Linked DNA regions of Formosa sp. Hel1_33_131. Each later gene encodes a partner of the first gene's protein in a complex. Links are inferred from orthologs where the notes say so. Each region holds a gene or a part of one and is shown in the gene's direction. Other genes may lie near its edges.

The links.
Region 2: the proteins of FORMB_RS03900 (region 1) and trxA are in contact, whole or in part, in an NMR structure (PDB 2IPA), measured with the Bacillus subtilis proteins. The link is inferred for Formosa sp. Hel1_33_131 from one-to-one orthologs.

What each region holds. Positions count from the first base shown.
Region 1 is NZ_CP017260.1:874,688-887,225, reverse strand. What follows is about bases 2,315-5,091. They hold FORMB_RS03900 (arsenate reductase ArsC), read left to right. Parts: upstream 2,315-3,383; coding sequence 3,384-3,800; downstream 3,801-5,091. Other genes in these bases: FORMB_RS03890 (peptidase domain-containing ABC transporter), read right to left, coding at 4,972-5,091; FORMB_RS03895 (Fic family protein), read right to left, coding at 3,797-4,876; FORMB_RS03905 (VOC family protein), read left to right, coding at 2,982-3,365; FORMB_RS03910 (DUF1801 domain-containing protein), read left to right, coding at 2,518-2,979; FORMB_RS03915 (2-hydroxyacid dehydrogenase), read left to right, coding at 2,315-2,491. Also shown: 16S rRNA (adenine(1518)-N(6)/adenine(1519)-N(6))-dimethyltransferase RsmA, read left to right, coding at 1-181; mgtE (magnesium transporter), read left to right, coding at 184-1,554; more of FORMB_RS03915, read left to right, coding at 1,556-2,314; more of FORMB_RS03890, read right to left, coding at 5,092-7,125; FORMB_RS03885 (ATP-binding protein), read left to right, coding at 7,390-8,709; FORMB_RS03880 (hypothetical protein), read right to left, coding at 9,112-9,414; FORMB_RS12970 (hypothetical protein), read right to left, coding at 10,070-10,234; FORMB_RS03875 (hypothetical protein), read right to left, coding at 10,357-10,542; FORMB_RS03870 (DNA-binding protein), read right to left, coding at 10,658-10,975; FORMB_RS03865 (HlyD family secretion protein), read right to left, coding at 10,988-12,151; FORMB_RS03860 (GNAT family N-acyltransferase), read right to left, coding at 12,223-12,538. UniProt on the Bacillus subtilis protein: Catalyzes the reduction of arsenate [As(V)] to arsenite [As(III)]. In vitro, can dephosphorylate para-nitrophenyl phosphate (pNPP).
Region 2 is NZ_CP017260.1:2,043,367-2,056,031, forward strand. What follows is about bases 5,659-8,562. They hold trxA (thioredoxin), read left to right. Parts: upstream 5,659-6,903; coding sequence 6,904-7,221; downstream 7,222-8,562. Other genes in these bases: dnaE (DNA polymerase III subunit alpha), read left to right, coding at 5,659-6,779; FORMB_RS09460 (DUF58 domain-containing protein), read left to right, coding at 7,288-8,217. Outside these bases: FORMB_RS09440 (class I SAM-dependent methyltransferase), read right to left, coding at 1-225; FORMB_RS09445 (ATP-binding protein), read right to left, coding at 498-1,667; more of dnaE, read left to right, coding at 2,394-5,658; FORMB_RS09470 (Fic family protein), read left to right, coding at 8,767-10,311; FORMB_RS09475 (Fic family protein), read left to right, coding at 10,555-11,628; FORMB_RS09480 (M1 family metallopeptidase), read right to left, coding at 11,890-12,665. UniProt on the Bacillus subtilis protein: Participates in various redox reactions through the reversible oxidation of its active center dithiol to a disulfide and catalyzes dithiol-disulfide exchange reactions.

The sequences.
Region 1 (12,538 bases):
TAGAGTGGTCAAATCTGCGTTTCAACAACGTCGTAAAACCTTGAGAAATAGTTTAAAAACCTATAATTTATCGGATAATTTAAAAGCAAATACTATCTTTGACAAGCGTCCTGAACAACTGAGTGTACAGGCGTTTATAGAATTGACATTAGCAATAGAAACCGATCAACAACCCATTTAATTTTGGAAGAAAACAAGGAACATATCCCTTTTGAGATCACCGAGGCCTTAATCGATGTCCTTAATGGACTCATTGATTCGAAGGATGATAAAGCCATTTTGGAGCAATTACAAGATGTACATTATGCGGATATTGCTGAAATTCTAGACGATCTAAATTTAGATCAAGCCACCTATATCATTAAACTTTTAGACAGCGAAACAACTGCAGATGTTTTAGCAGAATTGGAAGATGATGTTCGTGAAAAAGTACTTCAAAATCTTTCGATTAAAGAAATTGTTGAAGAAATTCAAGAGCTAGATTCTGATGATGCCGCCGATTTATTGGCCGATTTATCTCCTGAACGTAAGCGAAAAGTAATCGCCCAAATGGACGACAAGGAGCTGGTTGCGAATCTTCAAGAATTATTGACTTATGATGAGGATACTGCGGGTGGACTGATGGCAAAAGAACTGGTGAAGGTTTATGAAACTTGGACGGTCGCAGGCTGTTTACGTAAAATCAGAGCTCAAGCCAAAGAAGTCAAGCGGGTGCATTCTATTTATGTGGTTTCAAAAGAAGAAAAACTGATGGGGCGCTTATCGCTCAAAGACCTTTTGATTGCCGATAACGAAACCAAAATAAAAGATATTTATATTCCAAAGGTAGATTCAGTTCACCTGGATGAAGATGCCGAAGAAGTTGCCAAATTAATGGCCAAATACGATTTAGAAGCCGTCCCCGTCATCAACGATGAAAATGTCCTTTTAGGGCGTATTACCATTGATGATATTGTCGATGTTATTATTGAAGAAGCGGAGAAAGATTACCAGCTTGCTGCAGGTATTATACAAGATGTGGATGCGGAAGATAGTATTCTCGATCTCACCCGTGCGCGCTTGCCATGGTTGTTTTTAGGTCTTTTGGGAGGCGTTGGAGCCGCCATCATCATGGGTGGATTTGAAACCATCATTGATGATTTCCCCTTGATTTTATTATTTACGCCCCTCATTGCCGCCATGGCAGGGAATGTAGGTGTTCAATCGTCTGCGATTATTGTGCAAGGTTTGGCGAATGATGAGGTGAGAGGAAGTGTCAATCACCGTCTTATAAAAGAAATGTTTTTAGCCGCCCTAAATGGGGTCATTTTAGCCCTGTTTTTATTTTTCTTTGTATGGGTTTGGAAACAAGATGTGCGCACCGCTTTAGCAATCTCCTCATCCCTAGTGGTTGTCATTATTGTCGCTGGAATTATAGGAACCTTTATTCCGTTATTTCTTCACAAAAAAGGAATTGACCCTGCGATTGCAACAGGCCCGTTTATCACAACGAGCAATGATATTTTTGGAATACTGATTTACTTTTCGATCGCTAAACTCATCCTAAATATTTAAGATGAACATCTTACATCTTGACTCCAATCATCCCTTATTAATAGAACAGTTAACCGCTTTAGGACATACCAATCACGAAGATTACTCCAGCTCAAAAGAAGCCATTGAAGCTAAAATACACACCTATGACGGTCTCATTATAAGAAGCCGGTTTCGAATTGATGCGCCTTTTTTAGACAAAGCCACCAACCTTAAATTTATAGGTCGGTTAGGCGCCGGATTGGAAAATATTGACACAGACTACGCAGAAACCAAAGGCATTCATTTAATAGCCGCCCCTGAAGGCAATCAAAATGCTGTTGGAGAGCATGCGCTTGGGATGTTGTTGGCGTTGTTTAATAAACTACACACAGCAGATCGCGATGTACGAGATGGCAAATGGCAACGCGAAGCCAATCGAGGTCTTGAACTCGATGGGAAAACCGTTGGGATTATTGGGTATGGACATATGGGCAAAGCATTTGCTAAAAAACTGCGCGGTTTTGAGGTTGAGGTTCTTTGTTACGATCTCAAACCCACTGTTGGTGATGAAAATGCACAACAAGTTTCATTGGAAACGCTTCAAGAAAAATCCCAAATCATTAGCCTTCATGTTCCTCATACCGAGTTGACATATCAAATGATCGACGCAAATTTCATCCGCAAATTTAAGCAACCGTTTTGGCTCCTCAATTCCGCTCGCGGCAGTTGTGTGGTCACTGAAGACTTGGTAGCTGCGTTGGAGTCTAAAACCATATTAGGTGCAGGATTGGATGTTTTGGAATATGAGAAATCATCATTTGAAAATCTGTTTTCAAACACCCCACCTCCTGCGTTGGATTATCTACTAAAAGCTGACAATGTACTGTTGTCGCCACATGTGGCTGGATGGACGGTAGAGAGTCACCAAAAATTAGCCCAAACCATCGTTGATAAAATTGTCAACTATTTTCATTAAATTTAGACCTTTAAACGTTCTAAATTATGAAATCTACAGCATTAATTCCTTCCGAATACATCGCTCAATTGCCCGAAGATCGGAAAGCACCGATTCAAAAATTAAGACAAACCATTTTGGAGCGCTTAGACCCAAAATTTCAGGAATGTATCAACTATGGGATGTTAGGATATGTGGTGCCATTTACGATATATCCAGATGGTTACCATTGCAATCCCAAGTTGCCGTTGCCCTTTATGAACCTCGCCTCTCAGAAAAATTTTATAGCCGTGTATCACTTAGGAATGTACGCTAAAAAAGAGATTTTAGATTGGTTTGTAGCGGAATATCCGAAGCATTGCAAGACAAAACTAGACATGGGAAAAAGCTGTATTCGCTTTAAAAAAATGGAGGACATCCCTTATGAACTTATTGGACAGCTCGCCACTAAACTATCCGTTGATGAATGGATTGCTATTTATGAATCTCAAATAAAAAAAGAAAAATAGATATGAAAAAACGTGTCACAGGTCTCGGTGGAATATTTTTTAAAACCAAGGATTCAAAAGCTACAAAAGCATGGTATGGCAAGCACCTCGGATTGCCCGTTGACGATTATGGATGTACCTTTTGGTGGAAGGATGAAGAAGGAAAAAAAGCATCTACACAGTGGTCCCCATTTAAGGAGGACACGACCTATTTTGAGCCCAGTAAACAACCCTTTATGGTGAATTTTCGAGTTGAAAATCTTAACAATTTGATAACGGTTCTTAGATCAGAAGGTGTTACTATTGTAGGCGATATACAAACGTTTGACTATGGGAAATTTGCTTGGATCTTAGACCCTGAGGGGAATAAAATTGAGCTCTGGGAACCCATTGACAGTGCGCTATAACACTTATAAAATTAAGAAATGAAGAATATATTAGTCCTTTGTACAGGAAATTCGTGTCGCAGTCAGATGGCTCACGGCTACTTAAATCAATTTGCAGCCAATCGCGCCACCATTTACAGTGCGGGCATTGAAACACACGGTATCAATCCGGGTGCTGCGGCGATTATGAAAGAAGATGGGATAGACATCTCGCAACATACCTCCAACCATGTGGATGAATATGCAGACGTTGATTTTGATTACATCATCACCGTTTGTGACCATGCCAATGAAAACTGTCCATTCATTCCAAGCACCAATGCTCTGCGTTTGCATCATAATTTTTATGATCCTTCTAAATTGATTGGTGCCGACCAAGAAAAGCACGCTGCATTCTTAAAAGCACGTACCGAAATTAAGGATTATATGAAAGCATTTGTAGCGGAGCGGTTTTAAAATAATTGTTCCCATTTGTGGTTGAGTCGATACGATCGTGCTCTATTGGAAGGATTTCCAATTATAAGGAATTCGTTTTCCAACCATTTTTTTAGCAGAGTGGCAGCACTCCTTTTAGAAATACCTAGGTGCTGTGCTAAATCAGTATTCGTAATTTCTTTTTGGTTTACAAATAGATCCAAAGCCATGCGTTGCTTGGCAGATAACTCTCTTAATGTTTTGCTGTTGTCTTGTAGTGATGGGCTGCTATTTTCTTTTGATGATGCCACAATGTTCGTAAAAGAAATCGCCATTCCTTTCATAAAATATTCCAGAAAATTTGTAAGATCCGCTTCCGCTCTTCCCATATAATAATTGGGAATATCGTCAACAGCCAAAGCATCGTAATAGCCCTGTAAGTTTTTTGCATAATAAGCTTCCAAAGAATAGATGCCCTTCAGTCCATAGCCCCCATAATGTAAAATATAGTTGGTAATCAAGCGAGCTGTTCTTCCGTTTCCATCATAGTAGGGATGTATGCTCGCAAATTGATAATGTGCCAATGCAGCTATAATAGGGACCGGAATTTTTCCCTTTTTTAAAGAGATGTCAATCCAAGAAACAAGTGCTTTCATCAAACCACTCACTTCTGAAGCTTCGGGGGGCATATAAACAATAGCGCCCGACAATCCATCTTTAATTACGTTTTGACCTTCTCTATACGCGCTTGCGCTCTTTCTACCACTTAAAACCCATCCATGTATAGTTTGAATGGTTGTTTCGGTTAATGGCTTGTTATTTTTTGTTTCAAGATATTCTAACGCTTTGTAATAATTGACCACCTCTTTTTCATCGCGTTCCCGTCCAGGAAATCCCTCTGCTTTTTTTGAAACAACATCTGTAACTTGCTCCATCGTTAAACGGTTTCCTTCTATTTGAGTGGAGTAGTGCGTCGAGGCCAATCGTGCGGATTTACGTAGCGAGCTTAAGAGCATCGCGTTCATAGGAATCGATTCAAATTGTTTTTTACCAGTTTCAATGGCCACTAAATTTTGTGCAATAGCAACTGTAATCGTGTAATTGGGTGAAAAAGGCATCCGTATGTGTTTTTACGAAAGTACGATAAAATGTAATTAAAATGTAAATAAATTGTAATTAAAGTGTGAATAAAAGCCTGATCAAAAATTAGGTATTAAAGCAATGGGCTTTGCGCCTGCCACAATTCATAATACCGCCCTTTTTGTTTGTACAGGTCTGTGTGTGTGCCACTTTCAACTACGGTTCCTTTATCTAAAACAATAATTTTGTCAGCATTCACAATTGTACTTAATCGGTGCGCAATAATGACCACTGTCTTGTGTTTCTCTCGCATAGATAGAATTGTCTTTTGAATATAATTTTCTGATTTGCTATCTAGTGAAGATGTTGCTTCGTCCAAGATTAAAATCTCGGGATTTTTATATAATGCTCTTGCGATAGCGATACGTTGTTTTTGACCGCCAGAAAGTGAGGCCCCATTCTCGCCTAGATATGTTTCAAATCCATTTGGAAGATTTTCAACAAAATCTAAAATCCCTATTGACTTACAAATTCCTAAGATGTGTTCCATATTTGGGTTAAAGTCACCAACGGCAATATTCTCAATGACATTTCCGGCAAACAAATCAATTTTTTGAGGTACTACGCTTATGATGTTTCTTAAACTGTTTGTGTCTATATAATTGATATCTAAACCTCCGATGCTAATTTGTCCTTTTTGAATTTTATAAACGTTTTGCAGTAACGCCATAAGAGTTGATTTTCCAGAACCACTTTCTCCTATAATCGCGGTTATTTCACCCTTTGAAATTTTGAGATTAAAATTTTCAAAAACTTGTACTCTCGTTCCATACCTGAAACTGACATTGTTGAAGTTTATATCCCCAATTTTTTCATGCGTTAGCGAAATTTTGTTTTCTGAGCTTTCCCGTTCCAAATCCATAATTTCAAACAGTCGATCTGCAGCAATAAGAGCGTTTTGAATTTGTTTATTGGCTCCAATAAGGCTTGCTGCGGGCCCTGTGAAGTAACCGATTATCGCATAAAAAGACAATAACTCTCCAGCTGTAATTTCTCTGTCTATTACAAAATAGGATCCTGTCCATAACAAAATGATAGTGAATAGTTGCGCTACAAATGATGAACTTGTGCCTGAAAACACAGAGTTCAAAGCAGATTTATACCCAATTTTAAGTAAATTGATAAACTTGGTTTCCGTTTTTATATTAGCAAAGTCTTCCAATCCAAAACGCTTGATAGTACTTACGGCATTAAGCGATTCCACGAGTTGACTTTCTAACTCTGCGCCCTGTTCCATTAGTTTCCGTTCTACTTTTTTGTTTAAGCGGTTGATGATAAAATAGATCATTGCATATACAGGAATGACGAGCAACATGATAAGCGCTAGTTTCCAATAATAGAAAAACATCAGCCCAAATGAAAATAAGAGAATGAGAACATTCACGGTCAGGGATAAGGAAACGCCATTGATAAAAGTTCTAATTTTCACTGCATCATTGATCCGTGAAATGATTTCTCCAACACGCATGGTATCAAAAAAGGACTGTGGCAATTTGAGAAGGTGTTTGTAGTAACCTAATATGAGTCGGGCGTCAATTTGTTGTCCTGTTTTGATGAGAAAAACATCTTTGTAGATGCCAATAACAAATTGGAGCAGCAGTAACCCTAACATGATAACACCCAATAAATTCAGTAATTTTGTGTTTCCACTGACGAGCACAAAATCCGTTATTTTTTGAATGTATATAGAAGTAGAAAACCCCAATAAGGTATATACGATGGCGCCAAAAAAGGCTTGTGCCAACACAAATTTATGAGGTTTGAGTAAAAACCAAAATCGCTTGTAAACAGAGATTTTGTCATTTCCTTTCTTAAAGGTTTCATTAGGTTGTAAAATGACGAGTACCCCTGTCCATTCTTCAAGAAATGCCTCATGTGTTTTTTTGTCTATCTTTCCAGTACCAGGATCCATAACCGTGATGTGGCTTTTGGAAACACCATAAATGACTACATAATGGTGCAGTTTCTTTTTTACAATAATATGAGCGATGGCTGGTTTGGGAATTTTAAAAAGACTGTCTAAAACACCTTTGACCCCTTTGGCCTCAAACCCTAGTTTTTCTGCGGCTTCTATGAGTCCAAGAACGTTAGTCCCTTTTTTGTCAGTGCCTGCATATTGACGAATACGCGCAATGGGCAGCTCTAGATGGTAGTGCGCAGCAATAGAGGCAAGGCAGGCGGCACCACAATCGGTAATGTCGTGTTGTTTTATTTTTATGGAAGCCATGATAAATGCGTTTACAAGCAATAGTAATCGACTTCACTGCAAAAAAAGTGCACTGTAGGTTTTTTTAGAGATTAAATTCCTAATCCTTCTTTGAAACAGTCCCACTAGAATGATAATATATTTTAGATTTTAGTTTTCATGATATTTACGTTTTCTCTGGTAATAAATAAAGACACTCAAGATTAAAATAATTATTGAACTAAATAAACCTACATTTATTTAATTACCATACCTTTAATTTTAAGATATTTGTTATATAATAATATGCCCGAACAACAAAACATAGAATGGAAACAATCTTGGCGAGATGAATATCTGCAATGGATTAGTGGATTTGCCAATTCCAACGGAGGTGTCTTGTATATTGGAAAAGATGATATTGGAAATGTAGTGGGGGTCGATAAGTATACAAAACTCATGGACGAGTTGCCGAATAAAATTTCTAGTAAACTTGGCGTGCTTTGTGATGTTAATTTACATGAGGAAAACGACTTATACTATATAGAGATTATTACCAAACCCTATAATAATGGTATTTCATATAACGGAAAATATTATTACCGTTCTGGCAGTACCAATCAAGAACTTCGAGGAAATGAACTGACTGAATTTTTGTTAAGAAAAACGGGGAGGACTTGGGATAGTATTGAAGAAGAAAATGCATCTTTTGACGATATTAATGAAGCTACGGTAAAACGATTTGTTAAGTCTGGTATTGCTTCCAAAAGGCTACCGCTTGAAACAGTGAACCTTGATTCAAAAACTATTTTTCAGAATTTATTGATAATGAATGAAGGGAAATTAACTAGGTCAGCAATCTTGCTATTTGGGATACAACCTTTGAGGTTTTATGTGAGTTCCTTTCTTAAGATTGGAAAATTTGGAAAATCAAGTTCAGAATTACTTTCTCAAGAAGTTGTGGAAGAAGGAAATCTCTTTGAACAACTTGATGAAACACTTAAAATTCTATTTACAAGATTTATAGACAGCTCTATTAGTTACAAGGGAATTCAAAGAATTGAAACCTATGAATATCCATACGAAGCAGTTCGAGAAATATTACTAAATGCGTTTACCCATAGAACTTATGAAAATTCTCCAATACAAATTAGTGTTTATCCTGACCGAATTATGTTTTGGAATCAGGGAGAGCTATTAAATCCATTAACTCCTGAAAAATTAAAAGTAGACCATAAATCTATGACTAGAAACCCAATTATTGCAAGAACATTTTTTAGAGCAGGCTTTGTAGAATCTTGGGGGCGTGGAACAATTAAAATTATTGAAGAATGTGAAAAAGCAGGATTACTTGAACCTAAAATTGAAGAGTTGACAGGTGGTGTTGCTATTACTTTATATAAAAACAGAACCAGTCCAGAGTTCTTATCATCTTTATTTTTGAATGAAAGACAATTAAAAGCAATTGAATATTTAAAAGAGAATAACCAAATTACAACTGGAGTATATCAAAACCTATTTGAAATAACAGATAGAACCGCTTTGAGAGATTTAAATGAATTGATTGAATATAGAGTTATAAAGAAGGTTGGCGAGAAAAAAGGAACAAAGTATTTATTGATTTAAATGTCGGATATCGATACTAAATGTCGGATAAATGTCGGATATAATATCCGATAAAAAGAGAAACCAATAATAATTGGGTTGTCTAAAACTACATATTGAAACTGTACAAAATTTAAGGTTGGCATACTCAAAAAAATAGATAAAGCCCCTAAAAAAGACGGGGGACTACTATCCCTTGTATTTTCAATCGTAAAATCCACTCGAACTGACGAATTTCATTAAAATGCACAACGAGTTTATGTAATTAATGTGTAAATAAAGACAGTGCTAGAGAATGCGTAATTTCTAAATTCCTAATCCTTCTTTGAAACAGTCCCAATGAGAAAATAAATAGCTAAAGAACAGAAACGTTAATGCAATAATGAAGATGTTTTTTTTGTATGGTTTTTTCATAATATTTTTTTAAAATAATAATTCTTTTATGCGGTCATAGTACCCGAGTAATCCAAAAAGGAATAGGGATAGAACTAGATAAATGATGTTTTTTTTGGTGTTTTTATGTTTCAATAATTCTTTTACATTGAAGATGACGAGCGGTACTCCTATGACTAATTTTACAAGAATAAATATATTTTTTGTGGTTTTCCAACCAAAAAAAAGTTCATAGTCTTTGGGTTCATCAATACAAATCAAGGGTGTTAAGGCACTTTTTATGTAAATTAGACCTAAAGCAATAAAAAAACTTGAGAATATTTTTTTCTTCATGATTTGTTGTTTCGTGTTTACCCTAATGCATCCAACATATAGGAAACGAATGCCCGTCCTAAAGTAAATCCAATGACTAAAAGTACAATACCAGCTAGAATGATAAGAGTTTTTTTATTTTTCATGTTTTAAATATTTCTGCAAAACCAAACAAACAAATTCCAAAAAGCATGTGTTGTTGAAATATAAATAATGGTTATCATAAGTTTTTTTTTGTTCAATGTTTTAAGATAAAAAAGCATGAAAATCACCCCCATTATTGTTGCTTTTATAATGTGAACAATCGAATAGTTATGAGTTAAGCCAAATAACACTCCAGAAATAATAGAGTAATAAATAATTTTATTTTGGATGCTTCGTAAAGATGTGAAGTCTAGTAAATATTTAATTAAAACTTGAAAGACAAGTGTTTCAACGATAGGAGCTATAATTATTATAGAAAATAAAAAAAAGCAGTTTTTTCGTTTCCATAAAACGAAGTTTTTTTTATATCAAATATTTCATATAAGTAATCCCAAAGGGGATTAAAGCCAAATTCAAATATTAGTAAAAGAACAATTACTGAAATGAAGTTAATTAGTAATCTCAATTTAATTAATTTTTTAATATAAAGCGACAACAAGATAATTCTAGCCATCGCTTTATGTTTTTTTAATTAGGGATGTGTAGTCCACCAAGGATGATCTCCAAAGAAAAACTCTCCTAAAGCCTCGTCAATTGCATTTAGACCAGCTCCAATATAATATCCTATCCCATATGCTGGTTCATCACCTCCGTTAATGTTTAGTAATTCATTCTTATTTAATTCTATTAGTTCCATGATAAATAATTTAAAATTTTAATAAATGACTCTTTTAATTTGTCATAATTGGATAAAAAACCAAAAAGAAAAATTAAAATTAAAATATATAATATATTTTTTCTTCTAACTTTCATAAAGTTTTAAGGACAGGGATTATAATCGTAGTCGTTACCATTAATTCCATCATTAAATCCAGCAGAAATGTCATCCCATTCTGACATGACATACAAAGCCCCTGCGACTACATACTGCCAAAACCCACCCTCAGTAGATTTGAGTTCTTCAGTGTTCAACGCTTGAACACCATAATTTTCTAATTGTTTCATAATTTTTAAAATTTGAGTTTATATTAATTTTTTTGGTTGTAAACTTTTTACAATCCGTATCAAAACGCTACCATATGCATCTAATATTGTTTTGATATTCCAAATATAAACGTGTTCACTGCAACTTCCTTGCAAGGTGCAAATTTTCTCCTAAAAAATAACTGCCACCAAAAATTTCGGTAACCTCATCTCCGTTTAGTACGGTTACAGAAATAGCCACTTGTAAATCAAAGGCGTTCGTGTAGTAATAGGTTTCTTTATTCCTACTGTAGCTAATTTCTGCATTGTAATCCTTTAGCTTATTCATTAGTATATACACAGAGCGCTGACTAATTTGCATTAAGTCTGCTAATTGTTTTGGTGCCCCTGTATTTTCGTTTTTAATTCTTAAATGCAATTGCTGTAAGCGTTCCAGTGTTTTTAGGTTTTTCATAATTTTCAGGGTTTAGAGCTTAGCGGTTTGATTTTGTCCTGGGTTGATCCAATCGTCCACTTTGTCGTATAATAAGTCAAATAAACTTCGGTTGGCTAATTTGAATTTTGCGGTCAGTGTCATCCCTTTTTTCAAAGGGCCTACATAGCCATTTTTGAGAGCTAGTTGGGCGTCGTTGATGCTGCAATACACTTTAAAAACCGCTTTGTTATCAACGAATTCAATATCTTTTGCAATGTCTGTGATACGTCCACTGGACATGCCCCATTGGTTGTAATTATAGGCATCTATCTGGAAATTTACATCGGAATGGACTTTTAATAAACCAATGTCATAGGGGCTTACATAACATTCTATTCGCAATTCCGTGTCAGGAGATAGCTCGGCAATGGTTTGCCCAGCAGCCAAATAGCTGTTTTGTCCCGTACTCACACTGCTTACCAAAGTCCCCGAAATAGGGGCTGTCACGGTATATAAGTTTCTGTTTTGTTGGGTTTGGTAGGCGTTACTTTCAAGCTCTACTAATTTGGTTTTATAGTCCGTAAGTGCCGCTTGCCATGCATTGTATTGCTGCTCGTGCAATTGGTGAATGTTGCTTTTTATAAGGTCGTACTCAAGTGTTTTGTTTTCGTGCTCCACCTTTGCAATGACGCCTTTGTCGAATAGTTTTTTAGAACGATTAAAGTCCCGTTTTAATTTTTTAAACTTCGTTTGAAGTTCGTATTCTTTTTGTTTAAAAAGAAGAGCCTCATTTTGGAATTTAGGAGATTTTAGCTGTTTGAGGTCTATTTTTTTAGCCCCTACCATATAAGATAAATCTTGAATAAATAGGGTCGTTTCTTCAATTTGACGCTTTGATAAACTCAATTTTTCAACAATTATAGAGGCATCAAAAGACACTAAAGTATCTCCTTTTTTCACAAACATATTATTGTTTAAATACGAGGTATTAATTTTTCCAGAAATGGGTGCCGTGATCGTAATACGTTCTTTATCAGGTTTGATAATCCCGCGGGAGGTTGAATAAATATCAATATTGGTAAAGGGGAGTAGGGCTAAAGCAGTCATAACAGAAAGTAAAATAATAAGGTATATAACTTTACTTTTAGTGCTATGTCGAAACATGTGAGTTTCAACAGTGCTTTCAATGATTTCCTTGGGGAAAACTTGTTTCATAATTTTAGGTTAAGTATTAAGGCAGTCTAAAACTACAAAAAGAATTGATAAAAATCTAAAAACAAGAAAATTTATTCATCTTCCGAAGGTCCATACTTGCGTTCCAGTTCTGCTTGAAATTCTTCCATCACAGGACGCACGGTACTATCGGGAAGGTCTGCAATACGAATGTACATCAGTCCATCGACGGCATTGTTAAAAAGGGGGTCTTCATTAAAAGCGATCAGATGGGCATTCTGTTTGATGTATTTTTTGAGGAGCACGGGCATTCGCAACGCTCCTGGCTCAATTTCATCAATAATTTTATCAAACTTATTCAAATCAGCTGCCGTGGCATCAAATACAAAATCTTTGTCAGCATCTTTCAGCTTCACTTTAAACTCTTTC
Region 2 (12,665 bases), 1.2 Mb from region 1 along the record:
ATAATACCCTTCAATATTATAAATTCCATCATAATTTATAGCCATATGAACAGACCCTTCTTTTGAATGAAAGAGACTGAAGGCTAAGCTACTATATTTATAGTATTTCTTAATTATTGAATCATCAATTTTTTGTTTTTTAAAGGAATTCAAATTAAAAACGTTTTTAATGCTAATTAAATCGTTTAATAAATTATCTTCTTTCTGAAAATGTTTGTTATCCATATAGCTTGTCTGTTTGTATGTGTGGTAACGCCGTGCTATACGCAGTGACGTTCTGGTTTTTGAATTTATGCATCTTTGATGCGATTAATTAAAAAGACAAAAAATAGTATCAAATTACGTTGTAGCGACTTGATATGCACTGTTTTGTTCGATACTACCTCAAGGTAATAAATAGCTATTTACCTAACTCCTACAACGACCGCTATTTGGTAGAGCGCGGCGATGAAGCGTAGCTTGTGTTAACTCCTGGCATTCTCATAAGCTTTGTTCTTTTAGTAATTTAATCCAAATGCCCATAGAGGAATTACGTTTAAGTACCCAAATTCAATATCATCCTTTACTACAAATGATTTTCCATCTTTCTCAATTTGTTTTTGGTGTTTGTTTTTACCTCCAACTTCAAACGTATAATTATCAATGGAAAAATCAGCTTTTTTTGAAGAAATCACATCATTTTTAAGTCGCATTTGATTAAAGAAAAAGGTTTCTCGTAAATTTCCTGCATTTGATTTTTCTCCAGCCAAATTAAAAATGATATTAGTATTATCTAAATAAACTTTATCAACTTTTCCCAATCCACGAATACCACTTGTGTCATTTCTCAACTGCCCTATAAGTCCCGCCTTTTCCATATAAGAGAAATAATCGTCTAAAGAATTTCTACTTACATTAATGATTTTTGAAATCTTGGAAAAATTAGGTTTAAATGGTACACTTTCAGCAATAATAGAAAGCAATTGTTTTAGCTTACGACTTGTTCCAACATTAAGGTTTGCATATTGTGGAATATCTGTTTCTAAGGTTTGTACAATGATTTGTCCTAAACGTAAATTCATCTCACTTTCATTTCCAAAAGGATAGTATCCATTTAGTAGATAGTCATTAAATAATGGTAGCGGGTGTTTAATGTTTTCAAGTTTCACTTCGTTATTGATTATTTGTTCTAACGAATAAACTCCTATTTCGTAATTATGAAAATAGTTTAAATATTCCCGAAATGAGAGACCTTGTAATTTGTAAATTAAAGCACGGCGACTTAAGTCTGCTGAACCTTTTAGTATATCAAGAACCGACGAGCCTGTAAATACAACCTTTAAAGTAGGATATGAATCATAAATATTTTTTAATTCACGCGACCAATCATTGTATTTGTGTATTTCATCGATGAATAAATACTCACCTGCATTTTTATAGAAGTCATCAGCCAATTCAGTAAGTTTATTTTCACTGAAATACATGTCATCTGCAGATACATACAATGCTTTTTTATTGTCTAAATTTTCTTTGATATATTGAAGAATCATGGTCGTTTTACCAACTCCACGAGGACCAATAATTCCGACCATACGACTATCCCAAGAAATTTTCTCGTACAGATAACGTTTAAAATCTGTGGTTGTATTTTGTAAAAGTGTTTCAAATTTCTGATAAAGTATTCTCATGGCTTCGCAAGTTATAGTTCACAAAGATACAAAATGCACATCGAAATCAACAATTATTTTAATTAATGCTCAAACAGAAGTGCAATTAATTGTTTTTTTACTTGGATTGTCAATGACAAGAAAATAATAAACGTCAAACTTATTAGTGTGGTATATTTTCCTTTTGAACTATTTTTAGCACCAAAAAAATGAGCCACTTTCTTTAGAACTTCCCCGTGATGTTTTCAGCCTTTTTTAGTTTATCCCCGCGCTATACGCAGTGACGTTCTGGATTTTGAATTTATGCGGTCTTATTAGTATATTTTTCATTCAACTTTCACTAATTTTAAACCTGTACTTTCCTGCAAACTGCCCACAGCTTCGCTAGTGAGAGTCCCATTTAAAAATAAAGAGACTCTACAAAGAGGTGCAATTGTCAGTGGCCCCTCATCTTACTTTTGGTCAAATGGCTTTTATGAAGATTCAGATTTGGGGACTAAAATCAGTTAAACCTATAAAATAAATATCAAACACCCAAAAAAACATCAAATTTTAACATAAATAATTGATTGTGTTCAATTTATGTTTTAAATCATGAAACAAGAGTGAATTATGTTACAATATTTTATCGTCTTTATGTTCACAATAAGCCTGTATGAATTTGTTCATAATTATTAGTTGGTAGGGCCACACAAACCCCTAAATAGTTTTATATTTAGGATTCCGTTTATAGCTTATAACACACCTATGTATTTAATTTTTGATACCGAAACTACCGGCTTGCCAAAGCGTTGGAATGCGCCCATTAACGACGTTGATAATTGGCCTCGCTGCATCCAGATTGCATGGCAATTGCATGACGACCTCGGAAACTGTATCGAGCATCAAGATTATTTAATACGCCCCGACGGCTTCAATATCCCTTACGATGCCGAAAAAATTCACGGCATCTCCACAGAATTAGCAACCGAGCAAGGTTTGGCACTTTCCGAAGTGTTGGAATTATTCAATGTCGCACTCTCCAAAACCACCTTTGTGGTAGGTCAAAATTTAGGTTTTGATTTGAACATTATGGGCTGTGAGTTTCACCGACTGCAAGTTGCATCGCCTTTGAGTGAGCTGCCCGTTTTAGATACTTGTACCGAAAAAACCGCGTCCATGTGTCAGATTCCTGGCGGACGCGGAGGGAAGTTCAAATTGCCAACGCTGACGGAATTGCACCAGTTTTTATTTCATAAACCCTTTGGAGAGGCGCACAATGCCACCGCTGATGTAGAAGCCACTACCCGTTGTTTTTTAGAATTGATTCGACGTAAAGAATTTACGATTGACAAGCTGCAAGCAACCAACGATTATTACGAGCGCTTTCAGTTAGAAAATCCAGAGGAGATCACTCCGATTGGTTTAAAACATGTCAACCTCAAACAAGAATCCGCTAAAATTGCGGCGCGAATCCAACAAGAAAAAGAGTCGGTAACTCCTCAAAAAATTACGACGGAAGTTCCGGAAATCCTCAACGATGCGGAAGTGGTACATTTGCATAACCATTCTCAGTTTTCAGTCTTACAATCGACCATCAGTATCAAGAATTTAGTTGCCGCAGCATCGGATAATGAGATGCCAGCCGTCGCCCTTACCGATCATGGAAACATGATGGGAGCCTTTCATTTTGTCAAAGAAATAGGCAACTATAACAGAGACATTCGCGAAAAAAATAAACTTGCCTTAGAAGCTAATGAACCTGCGGATGCACAAGAAATTAAAGGAATTGTAGGCTGTGAATTTTTCGTCTGTGAAGACCATACCAACAAATCTCAAAAAGACAATGGCTACCAAGTCGTCTTTTTAGCAAAAACCAAAAAAGGCTATCACAACTTAGTAAAAATGTCGTCCAAGGCCTATACCGATGGTTTTTATTATTTACCAAGAATTGACCGAACTATCGTCGAAACCTACAAAGAAGATTTAATTGTTCTGACGGGAAACTTATACGGCGAAGTGCCATCCAAAATATTAAATGTTGGCGAGCGTCAAGCCGAAGAAGCCCTCTTGTGGTGGAAAGAGAAATTTGGAGCGGATTTGTATGTGGAGCTCATGCGCCACAAACAAGAAGATGAAGACCGTGTCAATCCTGTTTTGATCAGTCTCGCCCAAAAACATGCCATCAAATTAGTAGCAACCAATAACACCTATTACATCAATCAAGAAGATGCCAATGCGCATGATATTTTGTTGTGTGTAAAAGATGGCGAAAAGCAAGCCACCCCCATAGGTCGTGGTCGTGGATACCGTTATGGATTGCCAAATCAAGAGTATTATTTCAAATCTTCGGAGGAAATGAAGTCACTTTTTAAAGATGTTCCCGAGGCGATTGTGAACATTCAAGAAGTGGTCGATAAAATTGAACCTTATGAATTGGCACGGGATGTTTTACTACCGAAGTTCGACATTCCTCAAGAATTCGTCAATCCAGCGGATGCTGTGGATGGCAGTAACTTTGGTGAAAATGCGTATTTAAGACATTTGACTTATATAGGGGCCGAAAAACGCTATGGAGAACTCACAGATGACATAAAAGAACGTCTTGATTTTGAGTTAAAAACCATTGAAAACACCGGCTATCCAGGGTATTTTCTAATTGTAGAAGATTTTATTCGGGTGGCACGTTCCATGGATGTATCGGTAGGACCCGGCCGTGGATCGGCAGCAGGTTCTGTGGTTGCCTATTGCCTTTGGATCACCAATATTGACCCCATCAAATACGATTTACTTTTTGAGCGTTTCTTAAATCCAGATCGTGTGAGCATGCCCGATATCGATATTGATTTTGACGATGAAGGCCGTGGTCGCGTCATGGATTATGTCATCCAAAAATATGGATCGAGTCAAGTGGCTCAAATTATTACGTATGGTACGATGGCTGCCAAATCGTCTATTAGAGATACCGCTCGAGTATTGGATTTACCATTAGGAGATGCCGATCGTATTGCGAAGTTGATTCCCAATATGGCGAAGCTGCACAAAATTTTTAACACCCCTGAAAAGGAGTTGAAAGCGAAATTCAGATCCGAAGATATGGAGCTGATCAATCAGTTGCTCAATTTGTCCGATGGCGACGACTTGGAAGCTGAAACGATCAATCAGGCGCAAGTGTTGGAAGGTTCGCTTAGAAATACAGGAATTCATGCTTGTGGGGTGATTATTACGCCCGGAGATATTACCAATTACGTACCCATTGCCACCGCCAAAGATTCCGATCTTTACGTGACCCAGTTTGACAACTCCGTGGTAGAAGATGCAGGACTGTTAAAAATGGATTTCTTAGGCTTAAAAACCTTAACACTTATAAAAGACACTGTTAAAATTGTCAAAGCAAAACACGACATCACACTGGATCCCGATCATTTTCCGTTGGATGACGAATTGACTTATGAATTATTCCAACGCGGGGAGACTGTCGGTGTATTTCAGTATGAATCTCCGGGAATGCAAAAGCACATGCGAGACTTGAAACCCACTGTTTTTGCAGATTTAATTGCAATGAATGCCTTGTATCGACCGGGTCCAATTGAATACATTCCTAGTTTTATTCGTCGGAAACAAGGCGATGAAGAGATTAGCTATGACCTTCCAGAAATGGAAGAATACCTGAAAGAAACTTATGGGATTACGGTGTACCAAGAGCAAGTAATGCTTTTGTCGCAAAAGCTAGCTGACTTCACAAAGGGTGAAGCCGATGTCTTGCGTAAAGCCATGGGTAAAAAGCAAATTTCGGTACTCGATAAAATGAAACCGAAGTTTATCAACCAAGCTGCCGCCAAAGGGATGGCTGCCGATAAATTAGAGAAAATTTGGACGGATTGGGAAAAATTTGCCAGTTATGCCTTTAATAAATCTCACTCCACTTGTTATGCGTGGATTGCCTATCAAACGGCGTACTTAAAAGCGCATTACCCTGCGGAATACATGGCAGCGGTCTTGTCCAATAATATGAACGATATCAAGCAAGTGACCTTCTTTATGGAAGAATGTAAACGTATGAAATTAAATGTATTGGGGCCGGATGTCAATGAGAGTTATTATAAATTTTCAGTAAATCAAGACAATGCAGTACGTTTTGGAATGGGTGCCATAAAAGGCGTGGGTCATGGAGCAGTAAAAACCATTGTGGAAGAACGTAAAAATGAAGGGCCGTACAAGTCTATTTTTGATTTGGCAAAACGCATCGATTTAAGAGCAGCCAATAAAAAAGCATTTGAAAACTTAGCCAATGCTGGCGGATTTGATTGTTTTCCAAACACCCATCGAGCACAGTATTTTCAGGACGAAGGAGATGGAGTGACCTTCTTAGAAAAAACCATTAAATATGCCAATCGCTATCAAGAAAATAAAAACTCGGCGCAAGTCAGTTTGTTTGGAGAATCGAGCGATGTTCAGATAGAAGAACCCGAAATTCCGCCTTGTGAAACATGGGGAACGATGGAAAAACTCGCCCGAGAAAAAGAAGTCGTAGGAATTTATATTTCTGGACATCCTTTGGATGATTTTAAACTCGAAATGCAAAATTTCTGTAATGGCGATATTTCTGTGTTTCGTGACATGCCAACTTTTATAAATAAAGAAATTTCTTTTGGAGGTGTGGTGACCGATGTGCAGCACCGTGTGAGCAAACAAGGAAAAGGCTGGGGCACGTTTGTCATAGAAGATTATATGAACACCCACGAATTTCGAATCTTTGGGGAAGAGTATTTGAAATTTAAACACTTTTTGATGCATAATAATTTTGTGTTTGTGCGCGCCTTAATTAAAGAAGGTTGGACCAATCGGGATACGGGGGCTAAGGGCGATCCGCGCTTGCAATTCAATAGTTTTCAGCTGCTTCATGACATCATGGAGTCCTATGCTAAAAAACTATCCATCCAATTAAATATAAAAGAAATCTCCGAAGAAAAAATTCAAAGCATTAAAGAACTTCTACAAATGCACTCGGGAAATCACAACCTGAAATTTGTAGTTTATGACGATGAGGAGGAGTTGAAATTAGAAATGAGCAGTCGCTTACAAAAAATTAAAATATCGCAAGAATTGTTGGAAGAATTGAAAGCGCAAGAGGTGTTTTATAAATTAAATTAAGGGTTTATAGCAATCTACAATCCAATCATAAGTAAAACAAATCGTGCCCCGCTGTGATTTAGTTATATTTTTAATTAATTTTGTGACTCAGTAATTAATAACTATCATTTAAAATAATAATATTATGGCATTAGAAATCACAGACGCGAATTTTGAAGAAACAGTTTTAAAAAGTACAAAACCTGTCTTGGTTGATTTTTGGGCAGCATGGTGCGGTCCTTGTCGAATGGTAGGGCCTATCATCGAAGAAATCAGTACAGAATATGGCGACAAAGCTGTTGTAGGAAAAGTAGATGTCGATGCAAACCAAGAATTTGCAGCTAAATATGGCGTGCGAAATATTCCAACGGTGTTGGTATTTCAAAACGGTGAAGTTGTAGGGCGTCAAGTAGGGGTTTCTCCAAAAAACGTTTATACTGAAGCGATTGATGCCTTGTTGTAAAACATCTTTTAAAAAGAATATTAAAAAGGTTTGTCTTATTGGCAAACCTTTTTTAGTTTAGAGCCTATGGATATTCAAAAGGAATTACAAGAAGCCTCCGGGTTTTTAAACTTTGATTTATTAGCTAAATCCATTGTAGAGGGCTTTATTTCTGGCATGCATAAAAGTCCTTTTCATGGGTTTTCGGCGGAATTTGCCGAGCATAAAATTTACAACAATGGCGAAAGTACGCGCCATATCGATTGGAAGTTGTTTGCCAAAACCGACAAACTGTACACCAAACGCTATGACGAAGAAACCAACTTGCGTTGTCATTTGATTGTCGATAATAGCAGCTCTATGCATTATCCGAAATGCAATCAACCCTCCATCAACCAATTAAATAAAGTTAGTTTTTCAGCTTTGGCGGCTGCGGCGATGATGCAGCTTCTAAAAAAACAACGCGATGCGGTGGGTCTGAGCGTCTATTCAGATGCCATTGACTACTACGCCCCAGAAAAAGGGAGTGAACGCCACCATCAAATGCTTATGGACCGTTTAAACACCACGGTGAGTAGCCCTCAAAAGGAAGTAGGCACCAAAACATACGAGGTCTTGCATGAAATTGCTGAAAAGCTTCACCGCCGTTCCTTGATTTTTTTGTTTACAGATATGTTTCAGTCTGATCAGGAGCAGGAACAACTGTTTGAAGCGCTGCGTCATTTAAAATATAACAAGCACGAATTGGTGTTATTTCATGTTTATGACAAAGCCACGGAGTATAATTTTAAATTTGACAATGCACCCAAGCGCTTTGTGGATGTGGAAACTGGCGGGTCTGTGGATTTGTATCCAGAATCAGTTCAAGCCAATTACGAGGCTGCTATAGCGTCCTATTTCAAGGACTTACGTTTGAAGTGTGGGCAGTATAAAATCAATTATGTAGGGGTCGATATTCAAGAAGGATTCGACAAAATCCTGACCACGTATATGGTGGAGCGACAGAAATTTATTTAATTTTCATTTTAGTTGAAAATAAAGTCAAAAATAGTTGTGTAATGAAAAATGCAGTGTATATTTGCAACCGCAATAACGCAACGGTTTGGTAGTTCAGTTGGTTAGAATACCTGCCTGTCACGCAGGGGGTCGCGGGTTCGAGTCCCGTCCAGACCGCTAAGTATCTTTCAAAAGATGCATATAGTAAATAAGACGTTGTGTTGTGATAATCAAATGATTATCCGTGGTTTGTGACAAACCAGTGAGAAGCTTTCCTGAAAATGGAGGGCTTTTTTTATTTTGTACAGTCTTTGTACAGTGAAATAATGTCTATTTCCATTTTACAATCTTCGAAGTAGTATGCTTATATTATAGATGAATTTTAGTCTATTGAGAGATCCTCTCCGTGAAATTTAGCATTATTTATATTGGGTTTACAACGATATATTATATATTTGCACTAATTAATAATAATCACACAGCGTTAATTAATAACTATAACACAACATCAAATAATAATAATCACACAACAGTAATTAATAATATTGTCACGAATTTAATTTAAAAAAAATGGCAACTCCAGGAGAGAAATTAGCAAAATCATTAGAAAAACTAAAGGCGATACAAGATCGAGGTTTGATTGCGATAAAAGCATCTGATTTAACCAGAGGACATAGAGAGCGGTTGGTTAAAAATGGATTTATTCGAGAGGTCATTAAAGGGTGGTATCTTGTAGCTCCTCATGATACACAAAAAGGAGATACGACTTTCTGGTACTCTTCTTTTTGGGGGTTTTGTTCAAGATATTTAGAAGATCGTTATGGGGATGATTACTGTGTGTCAGCGGAACAATCTCTTTTGCTTCATGCCGGAAATAACGCTGTCCCAACACAACTAATCATACGCTCCTCAAAAGGAAATAATTCACCCACTTCTTTATTATTTGGCACCTCTTTATTTGTCATGAAATCGCCTTTACCAAATATTGCTGAAATAGAAGAAAAGCACGGTATTAGAATTGTGAACCTGCCATCATCTATAGTACATTCTACACCTTCAATATTTACCAGACAAGCGATAGAAGTGCGAACAGCATTACTAATGATTAAAGATGCTTCTGAACTATTAACTATTCTACTTGATGGGGGACATTCTACTATTGCAGGCAGATTGGTTGGTGCTTATAGAAATATAGGACATGAAAAGATTGCGGACACTATTTTAAAAACCATGAAATCGGCTGACTATGATGTTAGGGAAACGGATCCATTTGGAACATCTACACCAATTAAGCTTGATTTAAGGGAGCGTTCACCTTATGTGAATCGCATTAAATTGATGTGGGAAGCCATGAGAAAAGATGTCATAGACGTATTTCCAAAAGCTACGGGGATGTCGAAAGATGCGAATGCCTATATGAAGGGTATAGAGGAAATCTACACAACAGATGCTTACCATTCTTTATCTATAGAACGATATACCGTAAGCATTGAATTAATTGAACGCGTGAGAAGCGGTGCGTGGGATGCAAAAGAGAATGAAGCAGATCGTAAACAAAAAGATGCCATGGCTGCACGGGGTTATTGGCAGGCATTTAAGGCTGTAAAAGAAAGTGTAATTCAAATTTTAACAGCTGAAAATTCAGGAACAGTAGTTGATAGAGATCATGGAGATTGGTATCGAGAATTGTTTTCTCCTAGCGTCGCAGTTGGTTTACTGAAAGTTTCAGATTTAGCTGGATACAGAAATGGACAGGTTTATATAAGCCAATCCAAACACACACCCATAAACAAAGAAGGTGTCCGTGATGTCATGCCGTTGCTCTTTGAATTATTGGAAAATGAAAAAGAGGCGAGCGTAAGAGCCGTATTAGGGCATTTTATTTTTGTATATACACATCCATATATGGATGGTAACGGACGTATGGGGAGGTTTTTAATGAATACTATGCTTGCTTCTGGAGGCTACCCTTGGACTGTAATCCCAGTTGAAGAACGGGATAGATATATGAATGCTCTAGAGCATGCTAGTTTTGGTCAAGATATAAAACCATTTGCTGAATACTTGGCCTATTTGGTGGGTGCTGGATTAAAGGGTGAGCCAATAGCTAAGTAGGTCTAAGTTAAAAAAGTACAAATAGTAAATAAGAAGTAGTGTATTGACAATAAAACGATTACATGTATTTCGCGACAAGCCGGTGAGAAGCTTTCCTGAAAATGGAGCTTTTTTTTATGTTCAGCCCTTTCCCAAGTCTACATACTCTATAGTTGTACTTAATGCGGGACAAAAAGTCACATATTACTTTTATTTGAACTATTTTTTGTATTTTTGGTACACATAATAGTCATTAGAGATAAAATGTCCGATAACAAGAAACTTGTAAAACTTCCTCCAAAAAGAGAGAAAGTAGAAACAATTGAAATTCTTCGTCAATTGAGTAAATCTTCAAATTCATTAGGAGAATTAAAAGGAATTGCTAAAACTATTCCTAATCAGGAAATGTTAATTAATGCAGTTGTTTTACAGGAAGCTAAAGATAGTTCAGAAATAGAAAATATTATTACAACTCAAGATGAACTATACAAAGCTCTAGCAACAAACACAAAACAACCAACTCAAATTAAAGAGGTTATAAATTATAGGAGTGCCATTTTTTCAGGTTTCGAGTTAATGAAAAAACAAGGGTTTTTAAAGTTAAAGGATATTGAAACAATTCAAAAAACCATTATCGAAAATAATGCAGGAATTCGCTCAATGGCTGGAACTGTATTAAAAAATGATAAAACTGGAAAAATTGTCTATACTCCACCACAAGAAAAAGACGAAATTTTAGATTTATTAGGTAATTTCTTAGAACATTTTAATGTTAAACAGAATGATTTAAACCCATTAATTAATTTAGCAATTTTACATTATCAGTTTGAAAGTATTCACCCTTTTTATGATGGAAATGGAAGGACAGGAAGAATTCTAAACATTCTATACTTAATTATAAACGATCTTTTAGACATTCCTATTGTATATTTAAGTTCATATATCAACGAAAATAAAGCAGATTATTACCGTTTGCTAAATACAGTTAATAACACAAACGAATGGTCTGAATATATAATTTATATGCTGAAAGCTGTTGAAGTAACATCAAACAGAACTATTGAGAAAATAAATTCTATAAAAATACTATTAGATGAAACTATACTATTTGCACAAGAAAAAGAACCGAAAATTTATAGAAAAGAATTAATTGAATTACTATTTGAACAACCGTATTCTAAAATAGAGTTTGTAGTAGAAAGATTAAACGTTGAGAGAAAAGCTGCTTCAAGATATTTAAAAAAAATGGAAGAAATTGGAATATTAGCTTCTCAAAAAATTGGAAGAGAAAACGTCTACGTAAACACAAAATTGATAGAAATATTGAAAAAGCACTAAGTACAACAAGCCGTGTACAATTAATTGCTTTTGTTCCAGCTTACTTACGAAAATCCTACCGGATTTTCTACCTTGCCTGCGGCAGGCAGGTTCGGTTTGTGTTTACTAAATTAGGTACTTGAAATACGCAACCAATCATACACAAATCCGTTAAACAAGTAGATATATAAAGTTAAAAATATTAGCGTCATTACCAAATAAACGCAAAAAAAAGACTGCCTTTTCAGACAGTCTTTTTTTTAATAAATTGTTTTATAAATCTTAGCTCTTTGTAAACTCAAAAACTTGACCACCGAGATCCAATTTAAACCCAGTTTTCTCAGCATTAAATTGAACTTTAATTCCAGCTTCACCCACAGAAAATTCACCATTACCTTCACTTTCTAAAGGTAAAGGTTCTTCGCCTTCAAGGTGTAATTCAAGGATTCCATTTGCTTCAACAGCAGTTACTTTCATCGGGAAACCTGGAGCCGTATAATCCCCTAAATAGTCCGTTAAAATCTCTACACTAGCAGTGCCATCTGTGGATTTCCATTTGTTATTTTTTGTATTTGAATCTGGCAATGCAAAGTCGGGATCAATCACCACTCTTGACAACTCTTCTGTTGTATCTACTTTAAAGGACCAAGACACATTGCGTTTCCAAATCTCAACAGGCAGTGTTTTTCGGGTCACTGTTCCGCTTTTAGTTTTGATTTCAATAACCACCGGCATCGGCATTTTCTCTAAATTTTCAATCGTAATGATCGCACCTTGCGTTGGGTCATTTTTAACATATTTAACCTCAGTCACCGCTTGATCTAATTTCCAGCTGTTAATGAACCAAGACCTCCAAAACCACCTTAAGTCTTCTCCTGATACATTTTCCATGGTTCTAAAGAAATCATCTGGCGTCGGGTGTTTGTAAGCCCAACGATCGATATAGGCCGTAAAGGCTTCATCAAAACGTTCAGGGCCTAGGATTTGCTCACGCAATAGTACCAGTCCTGTACCTGGCTTGTAGTAGGCCAAAATACCTAAGTTTCGTTCTTTTAAGT